DNA from 2 places in the Acidovorax sp. GW821-FHT10A04 genome. Region 2 is predicted to be linked to the other one. Evidence: predicted binding sites of a transcription regulator. Region 2 holds the regulator's gene; the other holds the start of a gene.
The links. The regulator FNR, encoded in region 2, switches genes on or off when oxygen is low (the NO sensors DNR and NnrR bind a similar motif). The targets are predictions, from matches to a motif close to TTGATNNNNATCAA.
Positions count from the first base shown of each region.

Region 1: a site for FNR is predicted at 6,395-6,408, ahead of cyoA (ubiquinol oxidase subunit II). Genes of this name have one in related genera too.

Region 1 is NZ_JBWKNZ010000020.1:54,553-62,294, forward strand. Features, by position in the region: gene phnA (phosphonoacetate hydrolase) at 1-1,201, opposite strand, end outside; gene phnE (phosphonate ABC transporter, permease protein PhnE) at 1,201-2,016, opposite strand; gene phnC (phosphonate ABC transporter ATP-binding protein) at 2,013-2,837, opposite strand; gene phnD (phosphonate ABC transporter substrate-binding protein) at 2,834-3,715, opposite strand; gene AC07PF_RS29995 (LysR substrate-binding domain-containing protein) at 3,884-4,747, shown strand; gene AC07PF_RS30000 (MFS transporter) at 4,881-6,221, opposite strand; gene cyoA (ubiquinol oxidase subunit II) at 6,501-7,565, shown strand; gene cyoB (cytochrome o ubiquinol oxidase subunit I) at 7,590-7,742, shown strand, end outside.
Region 2 is NZ_JBWKNZ010000006.1:188,167-195,908, forward strand. Features, by position in the region: gene AC07PF_RS14955 (cyclic di-GMP phosphodiesterase) at 1-885, opposite strand, end outside; gene AC07PF_RS14960 (sulfite exporter TauE/SafE family protein) at 1,171-1,896, opposite strand; gene hemN (oxygen-independent coproporphyrinogen III oxidase) at 1,899-3,281, opposite strand; gene fnr (fumarate/nitrate reduction transcriptional regulator Fnr) at 3,454-4,173, shown strand; gene AC07PF_RS14975 (histidine phosphatase family protein) at 4,178-4,750, opposite strand; gene AC07PF_RS14980 (Bug family tripartite tricarboxylate transporter substrate binding protein) at 4,913-5,893, opposite strand; gene AC07PF_RS14985 (IclR family transcriptional regulator) at 5,989-6,801, shown strand; gene AC07PF_RS14990 (cytochrome P450/oxidoreductase) at 6,857-7,742, shown strand, end outside.

The DNA of each region.
Region 1 (7,742 bases), on a different contig from region 2:
CGAAATTGCGCAACCGCCGACCGGGGGCGACGCCCTTCAGGGGCCGGTTGAACAGCAGCGGCACCTTCTGCTCCGAGATGCCGCCGTGCGAGCGCAGGGGCACGGTCAGCCCGCTCAGGTCGTGCCGCGCCGCACTGGTGCCCAGCACCGTGAGGTGGTCCGACACCACCACCAGGTCGCCTATGCGGTCGCCCGCCAACTCGAAGCGGGCCACCGCCTCCTCGCGCGTCAGCACCACCTCCACGCCCGGCAGGGACTGCAGCGCGCTGCGCACGCCCTCCAGCGTGGCCCCGGCATTCACGTAGATGGTCGCGAACGAGCCCAGGGCGCCGTGGTGCACCACGTAGGGGTCGGTGATGGGCAGGATCACCCGCGTGCTGCCCGCACCGAGCTGTGCATCCAGCTCCTGCTGCAGGTACACCACGCGCGGCTTGCCGGCGGCGTCGGTCTTGGGGCTCATGCCATGGTCGGCGGTGAGGCCGATGACCGCGCCCAGCGCATCGAGCTGGGCGAGGTAGCCGTCCATCATTGCGTAGAAGGCATTGGCCTCCGGCGTGCCCGGGGCGCACTTGTGCTGCACGTAGTCGGTGGTCGACAGGTACATCAGGTCCGGCCGGCGGGTCTCCATCAGGCGCACACCGGCCGCAAACACGAACTCGCTGAGGTCAGCGCTGTACACCGAGGGCACGGGCCTGCCCACCAGTTCCAGCACATTCTCGATACCGCACTCGGCCAGCGTGGCCTTGTCGGCCTTCTCGGCCGAAAAGCAGATGCCCTTGAGGCCATGGCCGAGCAGGGTGCGCAGCTTGTCCTTGGCCGTCACCGCCGCCACCAGCGCACCGGCGTTCGCAAAGGCCGCCAGCAGCGTCGGGGCACGCAGGTACTCGGGGTCGTTCATCATGACCTCGCGGTCGGCGGCCACGTCGTAGAAGTAGTTGCCGCAAATGCCGTGCACCGAGGGAGGCACGCCGGTCACGATAGACACGTTGTTCGGGTTGGTGAAGCTGGGCACCACGCAGTCCCCGATCAGCGAGCCGCCCTGGGCCTGCATGCGCGCCAGGTAGGGCGCGACGCCTGCCTGGATGGCCTGGGTCAGGTAGTCGGGCTCGCAGCCATCCACGCAGACCACCACCACCGGTGCGGCGGGCCTGGCGTATTGCCGGCCATTGGCCTGCACGAAGTCGATCACAGCAGCATTCATCAACGGGCTCCTTTTTGAATCCAGGCACGCAGCCGGGTCGAGATGGCATCGGCCACCATCACCATGGCAATGATCACGGCGATGCAGGTGGCGGTGTCCTGGTACTGGAACAGCTTCATGCTGCCCACCAGTTCGAAGCCGATGCCGCCCGCGCCCACCATGCCCAGCACGGTGGCCTGGCGCAGGTTGGTCTCGAAGCGGTACAGCACCACGGCGATCCATGCGGTCACCACCTGGGGCAGCACGGCAAAGATGATGGTCTGTATGGGCCCGGCCCCGGTGGAGCGCAGCGCCTCGATCGGCCCCTGGTCGATCTCCTCGATCGACTCGGAGAAGAACTTGCCCAGCATGCCCGCGCCATGCACGGCCAGTGCCAGCACGCCCGGAAACGGCCCCAGCCCCACCGCGGCCACGAACACCAGCGCCAGGATGATCTCGTTGACGCCCCGCGTCACGTTGAACAGCTGGCGGGTGAGCTGGTAGACCACCACGTTCGGCGTCAGGTTGCGCGCGGCGAAGAAGCACACCGGAATCGCCAGCACCACGGCCAGCAGGGTGCCCCACACGGCGATCTGGATGGTCTCGATCGCCGGAACGATCAGCTTGTCCAGAAACGCCCAGTTGGGTGGCAGCATGCGCCCCAGAAAGTCGCCGATCCACGGCAGGCCCTTGGCCAGCTCGCCAAAGCTGACCTGCGCGCCGCGCGCTGCCCACCACAGCACGCCGACGAACAGCGCACCCAGGCCGATGCGCGGCCACCACCCCAGCCCGCCGCTGGGCCGGGCCACCAGAAAAGTGTAGGAACCGATGTTCATGCGCCTGCCTCCTCAAGTTCCAGCTGGCGCAGCGCGGGTGCGGCTGCGGCCGCCACGGCGGGGGCGCCGCGGCTGCGGGCGTCGCCCTCGTCCAGGCCGGGGTAGATCCGCTTGAGCATCTCGTCCGTCAGGCCCTCGGGCCCGCCGTCATAGACGATGCGCCCGCCCGACACGCCCACGATGCGTTCGCCGAACTCGCGCGCATAGTCGATCTGGTGCAGGTTGCAGACCACGGTGATGCCCAGCTCGCGGCTGGCCTGTTTGAGGTAGTTGAGCACCGTGCGCGAGGTCTTCGGGTCCAGGCTGGCGACCGGCTCGTCGGCCAGGATCACCTTGGGCTGCTGGGCCAGCGCACGCGCAATGCCCACGCGCTGCTTTTGCCCGCCCGAGAGCGTGTCGGTGCGCAGCCCGGCCTTGTCCTGCAGCTCCACACGGCGCAGGCACTCCAGCGCAATCGCCACGTCCTTGCGCGGAAAGATCTGCAGCCATGACAGCGCCGAAGGCACCGCCCCCATGCGGCCCGTCAGCACGTTCTTCTGCACCGACAGGCGGGGCACCACGTTGTAGTGCTGAAAGATCATCGCCACCTGGCGGCGCAGGCCGCGCAGGCTCGCGCCGCTGGGCCGGGCCAGTTGCCCGTCGATGTGGATTTCGCCGCTCGTGGGCTCGGCCAGGCGGTTGATGCAACGCAGCAACGTCGACTTGCCGGCGCCCGAAGGCCCCAGGACCACCAGGAACTCCCCCGGCGCCACGTCGAGGTCGATGCCCGTCAGCGCATCGAAGTCGCCGTAGCGCTTGCTCAGGCCACGGATCTTGATCATTTCATGGCCCTCAGGTCGAGGTTCAGGATCTTGGCCGTCTCGCGGATGATGTCGTAGGCCTTGTCGTTCGTGGGATGAAACCCGTTGAGCATCCCCTGGTCCGACCATGGGATGTCCTTCACGTCCAGGAAGGCGGCCTGCACGCGCTTCTTGAGGTCCGCATCCAGGTCCTTGCGCCACACGGTGGGCGACTCGGGGATCGGGTCCGACTTCCACACCACCACCAGGTCCTCGCGCTTGGCCAGGCCCTTGGCGATGGCCGCATCGAGGATGCGGTCGGCAATCGCCACGGCCTCGATCTTCTTGTTCTGCACCGCCACGGCATTCGAGTCGTGCGAGCCGGAGAAGACGACCCGGCCAAAATCCTTGTCGGTGTTGAAGCCCTCCTTCATCAGGCCGGCCTTGGGGAACAGGTGGCCCGAGGTGGACGTCGGGTCCACGAAGGCAAAGGTCTTGCCCTTGAGGTCGGCCACGGTCTTGATGCCGCTGTCCTTGTGGGCCACGATGAGCGCGTGGTAGAAGGCCCGGCCGGCCTTCTTGGTCTCGGCCACGGCGAAGGCCTCGATGGGCGCCACGGTGGTGCCCATCACGTACGAGAAGGGGCCGAGGTAGGCCACATCGAGCCGCTTGGAGCGCAGGGCCTCGATCACGCCGTTGTAGTCGGCCGCCACAAAGGGCTTGACCGGCATGCCCAGCGATTTGGACAGCATGTCCATCATGGCCTGGCTGTTGGCGATCATGGCCCGCGAATCCTCGGAAGGAATCAGGCCCACCGTCAGGGTGCCGGCTGCGGCCCTGGCCGTGGCACTCAGGCCCACCAGGGAGGGGGCCAGCACCAGGGATGTGCTGGCCAGCAGGGATCGTCGCGTGAATTTCATCGATGTCTCCTAAGGGTTGGGTTTGAACCTCTTGTGTGCGCATGCCTCACGGGGCCCGACGCATGGCCCTACTGTCGGCGCTCGCGCACTATCTGGCAAATTCAACTTTTTTCACCGTTGCATTCATTCAATCTATAGTTGGCACGGGATAACACGGAGACGAATGCCATGCGCCTGACACAGCTGAGGTCCTTCCACGCCGTGGCCACGGAGGGCAGCTTCACGCGCGCGGCCCAGGCCCTGCACGTGAGCCAGCCCACGGTGACCACCCAGGTCAAGCAACTGGAGGAGCTGTACAAGGTGGAGCTGTTCCACCGCACCGGCCGGCGCATCCGCCCCACGGAGATCGGCGAGCGCCTGCTGCAGCTGTCGCGCCAGATCTTCGGGCTGGAGCTGGAGGCCGTGCAGGTTCTGCGCGATGCGGGTGAGCTGCGCTCGGGCCACCTGCGCGTGGCCGCCGTGGGGCCCTCGCACGTCACGAAGATGCTGGCCGCCTTCAACCAGCGCTACCCGGACATCAACATCTCGGTGGGCACCGGCAACTCCGAGGACGTGCTGACCCGCTTGCTCGACTACCGGGCTGACGTGGGCGTGCTGGCGCAGGTGCTCAAGGACAAGCGCTTCGTGTCGGTGCCGTACAGCGAGCACCCCATCGTGATCTTCTGCAATGCAGACCACCGGTTCGCACGCCGGCGCAGCATCCGCACGGCAGAGCTGCAGGGCGAGAAGCTGATCCTGCGCGAGCAGGGCTCCACCACGCGCAAGGCCATCGAGTCGGCGCTCAAGGCCGCGGGCGTGCAACCCACGGTGGTGATGGAAGTCGCCAGCCGCGAGATCATCCGCGAGGCCGTGCTGCAGGGCCTGGGCGTCGCTGCCGTGTCAGAGGTGGAATACGTGCCCGGCGCGGGCCTGCACGCGGTGCGCATCAGCGACGCGCAGATCAAGACCTACGCCCACGTGGTCTGCCTGGCCGAGCGCCGGGACATGCGCCTGATCCGGGCGTTCTTCGAGATCATCGGCCGCGATTCCTGAAACCAGGTTCTGAAAACAAAAACCCGGTGGCCGCCAAGGCAGCCACCGGGTTCTTGCATCGCTTCTCTACAGGGCCGTGCCTTGTTATCAACAGGCCCGCCCCTCGCTCTCTCTTGTAGGGTTGTAGGGGGTATCAGCGGTCGCGCCGCTCCATGCGGCGGTTCAAGTTCAGGGCGCCCAGGGTGCAGGCCACGCCCGACAGCAGGTACACCGTCACGGCCAGCAGGCCAAACTGGGCCGACAGGCCCAGGGCCACCAGCGGGGCAAAGGCCGCGCCGATGATCCAGGCCAGGTCGGCCGACAGGGCGGCGCCCGTGTAGCGGTTCTTGGGTGAGAAATTGGCCGTCACCGTGCCCGAGGCCTGGCCGTACGACAGGCCCAGCAGCACAAAGCCCAGCAGCAGGAACATGGTGCTGCCCACTTCGCCGCTGTTCAGCAGCACCGGCGCCATGAAGCTGAACACCCCGATCAGCACCGCCATGCCGCCCAAGAGCTTGCGTCGGCCCAGGTGGTCCGACAGCCAGCCCGAGACCATGATGGCCCCGGCCGCCAGGAAGGCGCCGACGATCTGCACGCCCAGGATCTGGGTCACGGGTTGGTCCGTGTACAGCGTGATCCACGACAGCGGGAACACGGTGACCAGGTGGAACAGCGCAAAGCTGGCCAGCGCCGCAAACGCGCCCAGCAGCACGTTGCTGCCTTCGTCGCGCATCACCTCGTGCACGGGCACGGGTTGCAGCTCACGGTCCTGCAGCAGCTCGGTGTACGACTGGCCCACCACCAGGCGCAGGCGGGCGAACAGGGCCACCACGTTCACGGCAAAGGCCACGAAGAACGGGTAGCGCCAGCCCCAGGCCAGGAACTCCTGCACCGACAGGTTGGCGTACAGGTAGGCAAACAGGCCGGCCGCGAGCACGAAGCCCACGGGCGCGCCCAGCTGGCCGATCATGGCGTACCAGCCGCGGCGGTGCTTGGGCACCGACATCGCCAGCAGCGACGGCAAGCCGTCCCACGAGCCGCCCAGCGCCAGGCCCTGGCCGATGCGCAGGATCAGCAGCGCCACGATGGCGGTGGTGCCCAGGTCCTTGTAGCCCGGCAAAAAGGCCATGCCCACCGTGCACACGCCCAGCAGGAAGAGCGCAATGGTCAGCTTGGTGCCCCGGCCCCAGCGCCGCTGGATGGCCATGGAGATGGCGGTGCCGATGGGCCGCACCACGAAGGCCACGGCCAGCAGCGCAAAGGCGGCCAGCGTGCCGTCCAGGCGCGACATGAAGGGGAACAGGAACGACGGGAAGACCAGCACGCAGGCGATCCCGAAAACGAAGAAGTCGAAATACTCGGACGAGCGTCCGATGATCACGCCCACGGCAATTTCGCTGGGGGTGACGTCTTCATGGGTGTCCGCGCGGGAGAGGGAAGCGTGGCCTTCTTCAAAGCCATTCGCCGGGTAGATCGCAGAGGCGGGACTGCTCATGAACAGGGCTCCTTTGTTGTGTAACTGATACACCCACGTTTTACACCCAGCAGCCCGGCCCGACAAGGGCGGTTTCACCCACGTTCTCGCAGGACAAATGCCCATAGGCTGTCTCTGCAGGGATTTCGGTACTGGCAGTGTGTTCGCTGGCTGCCCCCAAAAGGGGCAAAAACTTGACCTTGGACAAAATGTCCAATGGACAAATTTGGCTGCTCTATTACATTGAGCGGCAAATTGTCATTCGCGTTTACCCCTAAACGCCTTTGTTGGGCCCATCACATGTTCAAACTTCCCCAACTTCGCGGGCCGGCATGGCTTGCGTTGGCGGCCACCGCCACCAGCCTCGCCGGCTGCAGCAAGGCCGTCGTCCTCAATCCCGCAGGCGACATCGCCTCGCAGCAAGGCCACATGGTCGTGCAGGCCACCTTGCTGATGCTGATCATCATCGTGCCGGTGATCGCCCTCACGCTGTGGTTCGCCTGGAAGTACCGCCAGAGCAACACCGCCAACACCGAAGAGGACTACGACCCCGACTGGCACCACTCCACCACGCTGGAGCTGGTGATCTGGACCGTGCCCCTGTTGATCATCATCGCGCTGGGCGCGCTGACCTGGATCGGCACCCACAAGCTCGACCCTTACCGCCCGCTGGACCGCATCTCGGCCACCAAGCCGCTCGAAGCCCAGGCCACCCCCATGGTGGTGCAGGTCGTGGCCATGGACTGGAAATGGCTGTTCTTCTACCCCGAACAGGGCATTGCCACGGTGAATGAGCTGGCCGCCCCGGTGGACCGCCCCATCCTGTTCAAGCTCACCGCCACGTCCACGATGAATGCCTTCTACGTGGCCGACCTGGCGGGCATGATCTACGCCATGCCCGGCATGCAGACCGAGCTCAACGCCGTGATCAACAAGCCGGGCGTGTACCCCGGCATCGCCTCGCACTACAGCGGCTCGGGCTTCTCGGGCATGACCTTCAAGTTCCACGGCCTGAGCCAGGGCGACTTCGAGCAGTGGGTGGCCAAGGCCAAGACCGAAGGCAAGGCGCTGGACAAGACCACCTACCTGAACCTCGTCAAGCCCAGCGAGCGCGATCCCGTGCAGCGCTTTGCCAGCGTGGAAACCGGCCTGTACGACAAGGTGCTCAACCGCTGCGTCGAAGAAGGCAAGATGTGCATGCACCACATGATGTCCATCGACGAGCGCGGTGGCGAGGCCTACATGAAGGCCATGGGCCTGAACCTGCCCCAGGACGTGTGCACCATCGACAACGCCGGCCAGATCGTGGCCGCACTCGAAGCGCGCCACGCCACGGTCCACGACCGCACCCTTTCCCGCCAATGATCCGCGCCTAAGAGACTGACGAACATGTCCACCTCACCCGTTGTAACCGAACCGCATTGGGCCCTGGGCCGAATCACCTGGGACTCGATACCCATGGCGCACGAGCCCATCGTGCTGATCACCTTCATCGGTGTCGTGCTGGGCGGCCTGGCCGTGCTGGCCGGCATCACCAAGTTC
Region 2 (7,742 bases):
CTGGCCGGGACGCGAGAGGTCGTGCGCCGTGAGCCGCATGGGAAAACCGCTGCCATCCACCATTTCATGGTGCTGGGCAATGGCCAGCAGCACCGGCTTGCCCAGGCCCATGCGGCCTGCCAGCGCCACGGACTCGCGCACATGGCCTTCGTAGCGGGCACGGTCGGGTGGCGGCATGTGGGGCTGGGCGTTCTTGAACGCATCGGGCAGGCGCATCTTGCCCAGGTCGTGGATCAGGGCCGCCACGCCCAGGTCCTGCAGGTCCTCGGCCTTCATGCCCAGTGCCTTGCCCAGCAGCAGGCTCACGACCAGCACGTTCACGGGGTGCAGCGCGCCGGGCTCGCCCACGCCTTCGGAGAGCAGGCGGATCACCGAATCGCCATTGTTGAGCAGGTCGGTCACGCAGCCGGCCACCAGCAGTTCGCCATCGGTGCGGGCGCGCTCGGGGAGCTCCACCACCACCCTCTCCAGCTCCACATAGCGGCGCGTGGCCTCGCCAAAGCGCTGGTTGCACAGGGCCAGGGCGCGGTTCTGCGCCTCCAGCAGCTGGCGGCGGCGGGCAGCGGCCTCGTCCGCAGCGGGGTCCGATGGCGCGGCCAGCGGAGCGGGAGCCGTCGCCTCCCGCGCAGCGCCAGGGGCATCGGCGGGCAGTGTTTCCTCGGGGCTGCCCACCGGGGGCAATGCCAGCTCGCGCAGGTCGGGGTCGCTCTTCTTGGGGACGTAGCGCACCTCGGTCAGCCCCAGTTCGCGCAAGGTGGCGATCTGTTCGGCCGACGCCACCCGGAAGCTGCTCACCGGAAACGGATGGTGCATCCAGCCCAGGTCGAGCTGGATGTACATGCCGATGCGCAACTGGCGGATATCGATGAGGATGGACGAATTCACTTCAAACGTACGTGAGGAAACACGGCGGCACTTCTGCCACCATTGGTTACACCCATTATCTCCACTTCTGAACGCTTGTCTTGCCCCGCAATGTCATAGGACATACCCCCCATCCCAAGGCCGGCGGGGGCTGTGGGGCAATTTACCTCTTGGTAAAAACCCTGGGGCAGGCCGTGCAGCGAACGGCACACCCTGCCGCCCCGGGGAGCCCCTCGCATCCGTGCAAGCACGTAGGACACGCAAAACAACAGTCCGGCAGGCCCCACCCGCCCCGTGGCCGGTGTATCACCGACACCACAGCGAAGGCTTGTAGACCAGGTCCATCCACAGCGCCCAGCCGGCCGCCGCGCACAGCAGCCCCCCGGCCACGCGGGTGCCCCAGTCGGCCCGGGCCTGGTTGATACGGCTGCGCAGGCGCGACCAGAGCCAGGGCCCGCCCACCAGCCACAGGCCGCTGCCCAGGGCAAACAGCGCCATGGTGGCACCGCCCTGCACCGGCCCGCCACTGAGCGCGGCCACCAGCAGGGCCGAGTACAGCAGGCCGCAGGGCATCAGCGCCCACAGCAGCCCGGCCACGCCCACGCCACCCGCCCCCGCCGTGAGGGGCTGTACGCGCCGCCAGACCGAGCGGCCCAGGCCTTCAACCCAGGCCGGCTGGCGTGCCTGCACCATGAGCAGCAGGCCCCAGGCCACCATGCCCAGGTGCGCAAAGGTCCAGGCAGGCTGCAGCGCGGCCGTGCGCTGCGTGAGCCAGGCCAGGCTTTCCATGGCCTGGGCAGCCACCGCACCCATGCCCGCATAGCCCGCCACCCGCCCGCCATGGAAGGCCAGCAGCCGGCCCAGGGCCAGCGATGGCGGTTCCAGCCCGGCACCCGTCGGCCCGGCCCAGCGCACCGCTTGGTCCCCCCCCCGCCCGACGAGCGCCGCGCAGGGCGCGGCGCACATGGCCAGGCAGTGCGGGCCGCCGGCCAGGCCCATGAGCAGCGCTGTCCAGCCCAGGGTGGCCAGCATGGTCAGATGATCCGGGAGAAGCGGGCGCGGTTGCGGTCCGCTTGAAGATAGCGGTCGAACACCATGGCGATGCCGCGCACGAAGAACCAGCCCATGGCCGAGACGAAGATGCCCTCGTCGGTCACGCTGACCAGGCCCTGCTCCTGCAGGCCCGCCAGTTGCTCCAGCTCGGCCGCGAAGGTGCGCCTGAAATCGATCAGCCAGCCCGCCTCGATGGACTCGAACAGCAGCTCGCCCTGGCACATCAGCGCCATGATGACGGCGCGGCGCACCAGGTCGTCGCGGTTCAGTGCCAGGCCGCGCACCACGGGCAGGCGGCCCTGGTCCAGCAGGTCGTAGTACTCGTCCAGGGTCTTGGCGTTCTGGCTGTAGGTGGCGCCCACCCGGCCGATGGCCGACACGCCCAGGGCGATCAGGTCGCAGTCGGGCTGCGTGCTGTAGCCCTGGAAGTTGCGGTGCAGCCGCCCCTGGCGCTTGGCCACGGCCAGCGCGTCGCTGGGCAGCGCGAAGTGGTCCATGCCCACGTACACATAGCCGGCGTCCATGAACTGCTGCAGCGAGCGCGAGAGCATGGCCACCTTGGAAGGCGCCGCCGGCAGCTCCGCCGGCACGATGCGCCGCTGCGGCTTGAAGCGCTCAGGCAGGTGGGCGTAGGCATACAGGGCGATGCGGTCGGGCCGCAGGGCCTTGACCTGCTCCAGCGTGCGGTCGAAGGACTCGGGCGTCTGCCGCGGCAGGCCGTAGATCAGGTCCACGTTGACCGACTCGAAGCCCAGGCTGCGCGCCGCCTCCACCAGCACGAACACCTGCCCGGCCGGCTGCACGCGGTGCACGGCCTTCTGCACGTCGGCATCGAAGTCCTGCACGCCAAAGCTCAGGCGGTTGAAGCCCAGCTCGGCCAGCACCGCCAGACGCTCGGCCGTCACGGTGCGCGGGTCCACCTCGATCGAGTATTCGCCGCCCGGCGCAAACGTGAAGCTGCGCTTGAGCACCGCCATCAGCTCGCGCAGCTTGTCGTCCGACAGAAAGGTGGGCGTGCCCCCGCCCAGGTGCAGCTGGCTCACCACCTGGCCCGTGCCGCAGTGGGCCGTGTGCAGCTCCACCTCGCGCGCCAGGTAGCGCAGGTACACGTCGCCCCGGTCGTGGTGTTTGGTGATGATCTTGTTGCAGGCGCAGTAGTAGCACAGCGACTCGCAGAACGGAATGTGCACATACAGCGACAGCGGCAGCGCCTTGCCCGGCGTGCCCGCCTTGCGCTGGGCCAGGGCCAGCACATAGTCGCTTTCGCCAAAAGCCTCGACGAAACGGTCGGCCGTGGGGTAGGAGGTATAGCGGGGGCCCGGCACGTCGAAACGGGTCAGGAGTTCGGGCGTCACAGCGGTCATGGGGAGCGTTTCCTTGTTGGATATGCACTTTGCCGCAGGCCTGCGCCCCCGTCCTTGACCTGGATCAAGTGTTGCGAGGCCCACAGGGCCCACAATTTGATTCATGTCAGCCACCACCACGCTCCTCTCGCCGGATGCGATCCGCTCGCAACCCCCAACAGCTGCTGCCCCCATGAACCCGCTCACCATCAAAGTCGCCTGCTCCAACTGCAACCTGCGCGAGCTGTGCATGCCCGTGGGCCTGAACGACGCCCAGTTGGAGCGCATCGACGAGATCGTGGCCACGCGGCGCAAGGTCAAGCGCGGCGGCACGCTGTTTCGCAACGGCGAGACCTTCACCTCGCTGTACGCCATCCGCACCGGCTTCTTCAAGACCTGCGTGGCCACCGAGGATGGGCGCGACCAAGTGACGGGCTTTCAGATGGCGGGAGAGATCATCGGGCTGGACGGCATCGTCAACGACCACCACACCTGCGACGCCGTGGCGCTGGAGGATGCCGAGGTCTGCGTGATGCCCTTCGACCGCATCGAGGAACTCTCGCGCGAGGTCACGGCCCTGCAGCACCACGTGCACAAGATCATGAGCCGCGAGATCGTGCGCGAGCACGGCGTCATGCTGCTGCTGGGCAGCATGCGCGCCGAGGAGCGCCTGGCGGCCTTCCTGCTGAACCTGGTGCAACGCCTGCATGCACGCGGTTTCTCGCAGTCCGAGCTGGTGCTGCGCATGACGCGCGAGGAGATCGGCAGCTACCTGGGCCTCAAGCTCGAAACCGTGAGCCGCACCTTCTCGAAGTTCGTCGAGGACGGCATCGTCGAGGTCAAGCAGCGCCACGTGCGCATCCTCGATACCGATGCGCTCAAGCGCATCGTCAATTCGCAGACCTGTAGCTGAACCTTCAGCCGGGAACCTGCAGGCGGGCCAGCACTTCGACTTTGCCGCTGCGGTCGACCCGCAGGATCAGCGCCTCGCCGGAACTGGTGTTGCCGCCCGCCAGGTCGGACAGCACGAACATGTGGGTGAACCAGGCCTCGAAACGGCCGGGGCGCTCGGATACAGATACCAGCGCCTGGCGCAGTTCGCGCAGATGCTCGGCGCCCGTGGTCTCGGGCGTGCCGCGCGGGGAGCCCAGCGCGGGCCACACCTGGGGCGCGGCGAATGCCAGCGTGGCGCTGTCGATGCAGCGGCACCAGGGGCTTGAAAGCACCCTGGCCGGCTGCAGTTGGCGTTCCTTGAACCATGCACCCGTGCGCCTAGCCTGCGCACGGCCCTGGTCGTTCAGGTTGCGTTGCGTGCTGCAATCGCCCAGGCGAAACCCCGGTGGATCGAAGGTACCCGGCGCCAGGGCATGGCGGAATGCCGCCACCACCCCACCCTCGCGCAGCAGGGCCTCGGCTTGCGAATCCTGGGACGCCCAGGCGCGCAGCGTGGCAAAGGCCAGGCCGGCACCCAGCACGGCGCGCCGGCCCATGGCCGCGTCCAGACGATGATGGGAATGGCAGGACAGCATGAAACTCCCCGTGGCGGACGGAACCGCTGGGCTCCACTGTAGCGGGGAGTGGCCCGATGGCCCCTGCCCGGCGCAAACCTGCAGCGGCCCAGGGGTCTTGGCGGGAGCGTGCGTGCTCCCTCCTCAATCGAGCGAAATGCGCTGCGCCTTGATCAGCTTGTGCCACCGGTCCGTCTCGGTGCGGATCAGGTCCGCATACTGGGCCGGGGTGCTGGCTACCGGCTCGATGCCGAAGTCGATGAGCTTTTGCTTGACCGCAGGCTGGTTGATGGCCGCAGCCACCTGTTTTTGCAGCGAGGCCACCACGTCCGCCGGTGTGCCTGCGGGCGCGACGATGCCCACCTGGGCCGAGGCCTCGACGTTCTTGAAGCCCAACTCGGCGAAGGTCGGCACATCGGGCAGCTGCGGCAGGCGCTTGGCACTGGCCACAGCAAGGGGGCGCACCTTGCCGGCCTTGATGAAGGCTCCGCCGGCGGCCAGGTCGACCATCATCGCGGGGATCTGGCCGCCGGCCAGGTCGGTCAGCGCGGGCGCAGCGCCGCGGTAGGGGATGTGGGTCATGAACAGGCCGGCATCGACCTTGAGCAACTCCATCGCCAGGTGGTGCGGGCTGCCCGCGCCGGCCGAGCCGAAGCTCATGGCGCCGGGCTTGGCCTTGGCCTTGGCGACGAAGTCCTTGGCGTCCTTGAAGTCGGCGCCTGGGTTGACCACCAGGATCATCGGGAACTTGCCCATCAGCGTCACAGGCAGCAGGTCCTTGCTGGGGTTGTAGCTGAGCTTGCTGTACAGCGCGGGGTTGAACACCATGGTGCCGTTGTCGGCCGACAGGATGGTGTAGCCATCGGGCGCGGCGCGGCCGGTCTCGGCGGCGGCAATCGCCGTGTTGCCCCCGGGCTTGTTGTCGATCAACACCGGTTGGCCGATCTGGGTCGAGAGCTGCTGGCCCACCGTGCGCGCGAGAAAATCGGAACCGCCGCCCGCCGGGTACGGCACCAGCCAGCGGATGGCCTTGGCCGGGTAGGTTTGCGCGCTGGCCGGGGCGGCCCATGCCAGCAATGCCGGCAGGGCGAGCATTCCAGCCAACAAGCGTCGATTCTTCAACATGTCTGCACCTCAGGGGATTAATATCTGCGTGATGTTACTCCGCTATGCGTAATAAGCCGGGGCAGCGTTTACCCTAGGTCCACCACCAAAACACCATGAGCACATCCCCTTCCACGGCCCGGGTGGCCGACCGCCGGCAACGGGTCCAGTCCGCCGAAATGGGGCTCAGCGTCCTCAAGGCGCTGACCCGCCTGGGCGGCGCGGCCAGCCTCACCGCCACGGCCGCCGAAGTCGATGAAAGCCCCGCCAAGGTGCACCGCTACCTGGCCAGCCTGTGCCAGCAGGGCTTTGTCGAACAATCGCCCGTCAACCAGCACTACTACCTGGCCCAGGAGTCGATTGCCATCGGCCTGGCGGCCCTGCGCCAGTGCGATCCCATCCGCCTGGGCGAGGCCTCCCTGCAAAGGCTGCGCCAGGCACTGGAAGTCACCGCCTTCCTGGCCGTGATGGGCAACAAGGGGGCCACCGTGCTGCGCATGGAAGAGCCCACCCTGCCCGTCACGGTGAACATCCGCGCGGGCTCGGTGCTCTCCACGCTGTGGTCGGCCACGGGCCGGGTGTTCCTGGGTTTCTCCAACGACCGGCTGGTGATCGACATGGCCGAGCAGGAGCTGGCCGAGGCCTCTGCCGAGCGGCGCTCGCAGCTCGACGGCACCCGGCCGGTGGAGCAGTTGCGCCAGCAGGTGCGCGCGCGGGGCTGGGCCATGGCCAATGACTCGCTGCTCAAGGGCATCAGCGCACTCGCCGCGCCGGTCTTCGACGCCACTGGCAATGTGTGCGCCTGCCTGACCACCCTGGGCGCCACGGGCGGCTTCGACCTGCGGCCCGATGGCGCCATCTGCCCCGCCTTGCTGCAGGAGGCGCGTCTCATCAGCCGGGCCATGGGCTACCAAGGCAATCCAGGGTAAACCCGAATCTTTGCAATCATATTGCGTAATACATTTACGCAAAAGGAGATTCACGATGACTGCCCCCGCCAACGCCTCCCGTTGCCCGGTCGACCATGCGGCGATGGCCGCCGCCCTCCAAAGCCCCACGGGCTGCCCCGTGAGCGCGCGCGCCGCGGCGTTCGACCCGTTCGCCCCCAGCTACCAGCAGAACCCGGCCGAGGTGGTGCGCTGGGCACGCGAGGAGGAGCCGGTCTTCTACAGCCCCGAGCTGGGCTACTGGGTGGTGACGCGCTACGAGGACGTGAAGGCGGTGTTCCGCGATAACCTCCTGTTCTCGCCCTCGGTCGCGCTGGAGAAGATCACGCCCGCGACGGAAGAGGTGCTGGCCATCCTGAAAAGCTATGGCTTCGCGATGAACCGCACCATGGTCAACGAGGACGAGCCCGACCACATGGCGCGCCGGCGCCTGCTGATGGACGCCTTCATGCCCGAGCGCCTGATGGACTACGAGCAGCCCATCCGCGATCTGGCGCGCAAGTACATGGACCGCTTCGTGGACAAGGGCCGCGCGGACCTCGTGGCGGAGATGTTCTACGAGATCCCGCTGACCATTGCGCTGCACTTCCTCGGCGTGCCGGACGAAGGGGCCGAGCAGCTGCGCAACTTCGCTGTGGCGCACACCCTCAATACCTGGGGCCGGCCCACAGCGCAGGAGCAACTGGAGATTGCCCACAACGTGGGCCGCTTCTGGCAGACGGCCCAGGGCATCCTGGACACCATGATGGCCAGCCCCGACGGCGAGGGCTGGATGTACGACTCCATCCGCCAGCACCACGCGCACCCGGACATCGTGACCGAGTCCTACCTGCGCTCGATGATGATGGCCATCCTGGCCGCCGCGCACGAGACCACGTCGAACGCCACGGCCAACGCCTTCATGACCCTGCTCTCGCACCGCC